Regions from separate parts of the Herbaspirillum sp. SJZ099 genome, predicted to be linked through region 1. Evidence: predicted binding sites of a transcription regulator. Region 1 holds the regulator's gene; each other region holds the start of a gene.
What was found. Region 1 encodes HrcA, which represses chaperone genes, less so after heat shock. Its sites were predicted from a motif close to TTAGCACTCNNNNNNNNNGAGTGCTAA; they were not measured.

Region 1 (2,269 bases):
CATGCCTAATAATCCATCCGAACTCAAAGCAAGCGGCCTGAAGGCGACCCTGCCCCGGCTGAAGATCCTGGAGATCTTCCAGAACACGTCCGTGCGCCACCTGAGCGCTGAAGACGTCTACAAACAGTTGCTGTCCGACAATCTGGATGTCGGCCTGGCCACCGTCTATCGCGTGCTGACCCAGTTCGAACAGGCGGGCCTGCTGCAGCGCAACCACTTCGAGACCGGCAAGGCCGTGTTCGAGCTCAACGAGGGCTCGCACCACGACCACCTGGTCTGCCTGGACTGCGGCAAGGTCGAAGAATTCTTCGATGCCGAAATCGAAAAGCGCCAGGTGAAGATCGCCCAGGAGCACGGTTTCGAGATTGCCGACCATGCCTTGGCGCTGTACGGCCATTGCAAGAACTGCAAGAAGATCAAGAAGTAATCGAGGTATTCAGGGCAAAAGGCAGCAAGCTTTTTCCTGTTTTTACAGCGGCAATAAAATGCAAAAGCCACGTGGATCCACGTGGCTTTCTTGTTTTTGGCGGCCGAATGCCGGCGAATGGGCGGATACGGTCAGCGTCAGTGTTCAGTGCTGGCTCAGCGCGCTGGAGAGCAGCTTGGCCGTGATGTCGACGATCGGGATCACGCGCTCGTAGGCCATGCGGGTGGGGCCGATCACGCCCAGCGTGCCGACGATGCGGCCGTTGACCTCGTAAGGCGCGGTGACGATGCTCATGTCGTCCATCGGCACCAGTTGCGATTCGCCGCCGATGAAGATCTGCACGCCGGTGGCCTTGCTGGAGACATCCAGCAACTGCAACAGGCCGGTTTTCTGTTCGAACATGTCGAACAGCTGGCGCAGCGAGTTCATGTTGGAAGACAGGTCGGTCACCGACAGCAGGTTGCGCTCGCCGGAGATCACCACGTTGCTGTCGGCATCCTCGCTCATGGCGTCGCTGCCGGCTTCGACGGCGGCCTGCATCAGTGCGGTCATGTCGTCGCGCAGCTGGCGCAGTTCGCTTTGCAGCAGCAGCCGCACCTGGTCGAAGGACTGGCCGGCGTAATGCTGGTTGATATAGTTGGCCGCCTGGACCAATTGGCTGGGCGTGTAGTCGACCTCGGTGAGCAGCATGCGGTTCTGCACGTCGCCGCCCTGGTCGACGATCACCAGCAGGATGCGTTTTTCCGACAGGCGCAGGAACTCGATCTGCTGGAATACCGATTCGCGCTTGGGCGTCATGACGACGCCGGCGAACTGCGACAGCGAGGACAGCACCTGGGCGGCGTTGGTGATGATCTTTTGCTGAGAGGAATTCTGCAGGCGATGCTGCAGGCGTCCCTCCAGCGCGCTTTCATTGATCGTTTCCACCGTCAGCAGGGTATCGACGAACATGCGGTAGCCGCGCGGCGTCGGCACGCGGCCGGCCGAGGTGTGCGGGCTGGCGACGAACCCCATCTCTTCGAGGTCTGCCATGATGTTGCGGATGGTGGCCGGCGACAGTTCCAGGCCGGACAATTTCGAGAGGGCGCGCGAGCCCACCGGCTGGCCGTCGGCGATGTACCGTTCGACCAGCGCCTTGAGCAGGGTACGGGCGCGGTTATCGAGTTGCATACGCCGTATTCTAACGATTTATCGGCATAAAAGTCCGTTCCGATATCGGCAATGGCGCAAATAGCTGCGCCGGATCATGCCTGCGATGCGGCCTGGGCGTCCAGCCACGCATGCAGTTCATGCAGGTCGCGGCAGATGGCGTCGGGCGCGATGCCGGCCGGCAGGTCGCGGCCGAAGCGGTTCATCCACACCGCCCGCAAGCCGGCCTGCTGGGCGCCTTGTATGTCCAGCTGCAGGTCGTCGCCGACGTACACGGTCTCGGCCGGCGCCACGCCCAGCGCGTCGCAGGCGGCATGGAAGATGGCGGCGTCCGGCTTGGCGCGGCCGAAGCGGTGCGCCGCGATGGAAACGCCGAAATGGCTCGCCAGCCCGATGCGCTCCAGGTCGGCGAAGCCGTTGGAGACCGTGCCCAGCGCCAGCCTGGCTTTCAAGCGCTGCAAGGCCGGCTCGACGTCGTCGAACAGCGCGACCGTGCTGCGCGCCTCGGAAAACAGCGCCATGGCCTCGTCCGCCAGCGCCGGGTCTTCGCCGTGCTCGCGCAGCACTTCCGTGAGCGCGGCATGGCGCAGCTTCCACAAGTCGATGCGGTACAGCGGATCGGTCTGCATCAGGGCCATGCGGCGTTCGCGCAGCGAAGCCACGCTATGGCGGGCGGTCACCTTGGGCGCATGC
Region 2 (2,269 bases), on a different contig from region 1:
ACGAAGGCTTCGTCGAAGCCCTGGGCGCGCGCCTGATCGGCGCGGTCAATGCCGAAGCGCCGCTGGTGCGACTATATTTCGCGCCCAAGGTCGACAAGAGTCCCAACTATCTGAGGGAAGGAACGGCTGACCTGGAAATCGGCGTAGTCAGCGACATGGGGCCGGAAGTACGTATACAGGCGCTGTATCGCGACCACTTCGTCGGCGTGGTGCGCAGCGGCCACCCGCTGGCGAAAGGCAAGATGAGTCTGCTGCGCTACGTCAAATTCGGCCATGTCGCGGCTTCGCGGCACGGGCGCACCGACGGACCGGTCGATGCAGCCCTGGCCGCGGCCGGCGTGGAACGCCAGGTGCTGGCCATGGTGCCGAGCTTCCCGGCCGCGCTGGCCGTGGCACGCGGCTCGGACCTGGTGGCGCTGGTGCCGGCCTCCTACCTGGCCGCCGAACGCCTGGTCAACACCTTCGTCTTCGAACTGCCGGTGGCCACCGGGCAGATCACCATTTCGCAGATGTGGCATCCGCGGCTGGAGCTCGATCCCGCGCACCGGTGGTTGCGCGAGGTGGTGCGCCAGGTATGCGGCGAAGCCCGGTCGGAGCAAATTGAAGCCAGGCCGTCATCCACAGAAACCGGCTAAGTCATTGATTTCAGGCAACTCTATCTTCCATCATCTTCCCTGCGGCCAGCATTTTTCGGTGCTGGAGGGGCGAAGTCAGCAACCCCGCCTTGAAAATTCCCCCCTCCGTCCCTATACTTAGCACTCGTCACGGGAGAGTGCTAACAATCCTCCCTGGCTGATACCCCTTTTTCATGCGGTGACGTTTGCTGCATTTGGAAGAAAAACCATTGCAGCCATTGCCGCAATCAAGACCAACTTATTGAATTTTAAGGAGTTCTCATGAATCTTCGCCCTTTGCACGATCGCGTTATCGTCAAGCGCCTCGACCAGGAAACCAAGACCGCTTCCGGTATCGTTCTGCCTGATGCAGCGACCGAAAAGCCTGACCAGGGTGAAGTCCTGGCTGTTGGCAACGGCAAGATCCTGGAAGACGGCAAGGTTCGCCAACTGGCCGTGAAGGTCGGCGACCGCGTCCTGTTCGGCAAGTATTCCGGCCAGGCTGTGAAGATCGATGGCCAGGAACTGCTGGTCATGCGCGAAGAAGACCTGTTCGCCGTCGTCGAGAAGTAATTCCCGGCCCGGGCAGCCGCCAGGCTGCCGCACAGGTAGTGCAGATGCACCGGCCGCCCAGGCGGCGGCCACCACGGTGAAACGAATTCAACCGAATTTCTGGAGAATCCAACATGGCAGCAAAGCAAGTTATTTTCGGCGATGAAGCACGCGCCAAGATCGTCAACGGCGTCAACATCCTGGCTAACGCAGTCAAGGTGACCCTGGGCCCCAAGGGCCGTAACGTGGTTCTGGAGCGCAGCTTCGGCGCCCCGACCGTGACCAAGGACGGCGTTTCCGTCGCCAAGGAAATCGAACTGAAGGACAAGCTGGAAAACATGGGTGCCCAGCTGGTCAAGGAAGTCGCTTCCAAGACCTCCGACAACGCCGGTGACGGCACCACCACCGCTACCGTGCTGGCCCAGGCGATCGTTCGCGAAGGCTTCAAGTACGTTGCGGCAGGCTTCAACCCGACCGACCTCAAGCGCGGCATCGACAAGGCTGTCACCGCCATCGTCGGCGAAGTCAAGAACCTGGCCAAGCCCACCACCACCAGCAAGGAAATCGCCCAGGTCGGTTCGATCTCGGCCAACTCCGACCAGGACATCGGCGACATCATCGCCAAGGCCATGGACAAGGTCGGCAAGGAAGGCGTAATCACCGTTGAAGACGGCAAGTCGCTGGAAAACGAACTGGAAATCGTCGAAGGCATGCAATTCGACCGCGGCTACCTGTCGCCGTACTTCATCAACAACCAGGAAAAGCAAGTTGTCGCCCTGGACAACCCGTTCATCCTGCTGTTCGACAAGAAGGTTTCCAACATCCGCGACCTGCTGCCGGTGCTGGAACAAGTCGCCAAGGCTGGCCGTCCGCTGCTGATCATCGCTGAAGATGTCGAAGGCGAAGCGCTGGCAACCCTGGTGGTCAACAACATCCGCGGCATCCTGAAGACCGCCGCTGTCAAGGCTCCTGGCTTCGGCGACCGTCGCAAGGCCATGCTGGAAGACATCGCCATCCTGACCGGCGGCCAAGTGATCGCCGAAGAAGTCGGCCTGACCCTGGAAAAGGCTACCCTGGCTGAACTGGGCCAAGCCAAGCGCGTT
Region 3 (2,269 bases), on a different contig from region 1:
GAACTCGGCCCGGATGCAGACCGCGTGCAGGTGCTGTTCGTCACCGTCGATCCGGAGCGCGACACGCAGGAAATCCTGTCGCAATATGTGCCGGCGTTCGACAAGCGTTTCCTCGGCCTGCGCGGCGACCTGGCGCAGACGGAAAAGGTGGCCAAGGAATTCAAGGTGTTCTATCAGAAGGTGCCGGGCAAGCAGCCGGGCAGCTATACGATGGACCACACCGCGGGCAGCTATGTGTTCGACCCGCAAGGACGCATCCGCCTGTTCGTCAAGCACGGCCAGGACCCGCAGATGCTGGCGCACGATCTCAAGCTGTTGTTGTCCTGAGCGAAACAGTACCGATACGTACCCGATAACCCGATACATACCGATAAAAAGAAAGGCACCCGAGGGTGCCTTTCTTTTTTGTTGCCTTGCTTGTGGAGATTACGAATACGCCTGCAGCGAAGTCTTCATCTTCTTCAGCGCCACTGCTTCGATCTGGCGGATGCGCTCGGCGGATACGCCGAACTCGTCGGCCAGCTCATGCAGGGTGGCGCCGGAGCCATCGTCGTTGGCCAGCCAGCGGGCTTCCACGATGCGGCGCGAGCGGTCGTCCAGCTTGGACAGGGCGGCTTCGATGCCTTCCGACTGCATGCGGTCGTAACGCTTGGCTTCCATCACGCGGGTCGGCTCGGTGTTTTCCGAGGACAGGTAGGCGATCGGCGCGAACTTGTCGTCATCGTCATCGGTCGGCGACTCCAGCGCGATATCGCGGCCGGACAGGCGCGTTTCCATCTCGATCACTTCTTCGCGCTTGACGTCCAGCGTCTTGGCCAGCGCCTCGACCTGGGCCGGCGACATCGCATCCAGGCCTTCCTTGTGGCTGCGCAGGTTGAAGAACAGCTTGCGCTGCGCCTTGGTGGTGGCCACCTTGACCAGGCGCCAGTTCTTCAGGATGTACTCGTGGATCTCGGCCTTGATCCAGTGCATGGCGTAAGACACCAGGCGCACGTTCTGCGCCGGGTCGAAGCGCTTGACCGCCTTCATCAGGCCGATGTTGCCTTCCTGGATCAGGTCGGCGTGCGGCAGGCCGTAGCCCAGATAGCCGCGGGCGATCGACACCACCAGACGCAGGTGCGACAGCACCATTTTCTGGGCGGCGCCCAGATCGTTCTTTTCGCGCAGGTCGCGGGCCAGCTTGACTTCTTCTTCCTGCGTCAGCATGGGCAGGCGGTTCACTGCCGAAATGTATGCGTCGATGTTGCCCAGGCTGCCGGAAAAACCGAGCGCGAGTGCATTCGACTCGACCGGCATAAGTGCAGATTGTGCAGACGCTGATTTCATTGATTCTCCTTGTTTCCTGAACGGAGGGACGTGTAGATTAAAGCAATGCTTTAAAACTGGAGCATTTCGATAAGGTATTTTAGCACTCGTCAATTGAGAGTGCTAATTGCAAGTTTGGAAGACCCCGATAGAACTGCCCTATTGCAGTTTTGATAATCATTGCTTTCGTCCCTGCATATTAGAAGGGCATCCGGGATGAAAGTTGCTGCGGCAGGTCAAAAAGAAAGTCAAAAACCTGTAACAATTTTTGCAAGACGATAGAGTTAAATCTAAGGGTATTTGATCGTTTTTCAAGGCCCCCAATGAAAAATGGCCGCTGGCGATGCCGGCGGCCATTGCATTGCGGGAATGCTTGCTTTTACTGCATGCGCGCTAGGTGCCTGCGCACCGACATCATCGCGCCGAACAGGCCGAGCAGGGCGCTCACTGCCAGCAGCAGGCAGATCGCCATGGCGCTGGGCAGCGCCAGCTGGAATTCGGATGCATACAGGTGGGCGAAATCCAGAATGGCCGCGTTCAGCGGCTGCTGCGCGGCGATCACCAGGCCCAGCGCCACCGCTCCGGCACACAAGCCGAGCAAGGCGCCGGTGTAGTAAAACGGGCGATGGATGAACGCGTTGGTGGCGCCGAGGAGGCGCGAGACCTCGATTTCCTCGCGCTGCGTCATCACCTGCAGGCGGATGGTGTTGAACACCACCGCCACCACTACCGCACCCAGCGTGATGCCCAGGAACAGCAGCACCAGCCGCAGGATGCGCAGCAGCGCCGCCAGCCGCTTGACCCAGGCCGAATCGATTTGCACCGTGTCCACGCCCGGCTGGTTGGTGAGCTTTTGCGCGATATCGTCGACCCGGCCGGCATCCATGGCGTTCTGGAAGCCCGGCAGGCGCAGCACGAAGCTGTCCGGCAACGGATTGCTGCCCAGCGTGGCCAGCACGTCGGC

Region 2: the regulator HrcA is predicted to act here: its motif matches at 753-779, upstream of groES (co-chaperone GroES).
Region 3: the regulator HrcA is predicted to act here: its motif matches at 1,406-1,432, upstream of rpoH (RNA polymerase sigma factor RpoH).

Annotation. Positions count from the first base shown of each region.
Region 1 covers NZ_VIUO01000003.1:180,920-183,188, reverse strand. The annotation lists gene fur (ferric iron uptake transcriptional regulator) at 2-427, shown strand; gene hrcA (heat-inducible transcriptional repressor HrcA) at 572-1,597, opposite strand; gene FB597_RS08670 (HAD family hydrolase) at 1,672-2,269, opposite strand, start outside.
Region 2 covers NZ_VIUO01000005.1:130,173-132,441, forward strand. The annotation lists gene FB597_RS12885 (LysR family transcriptional regulator) at 1-635, shown strand, start outside; gene groES (co-chaperone GroES) at 897-1,187, shown strand; gene groL (chaperonin GroEL) at 1,301-2,269, shown strand, end outside.
Region 3 covers NZ_VIUO01000002.1:516,691-518,959, forward strand. The annotation lists gene FB597_RS07400 (SCO family protein) at 1-327, shown strand, start outside; gene rpoH (RNA polymerase sigma factor RpoH) at 427-1,326, opposite strand; gene ftsX (permease-like cell division protein FtsX) at 1,685-2,269, opposite strand, start outside.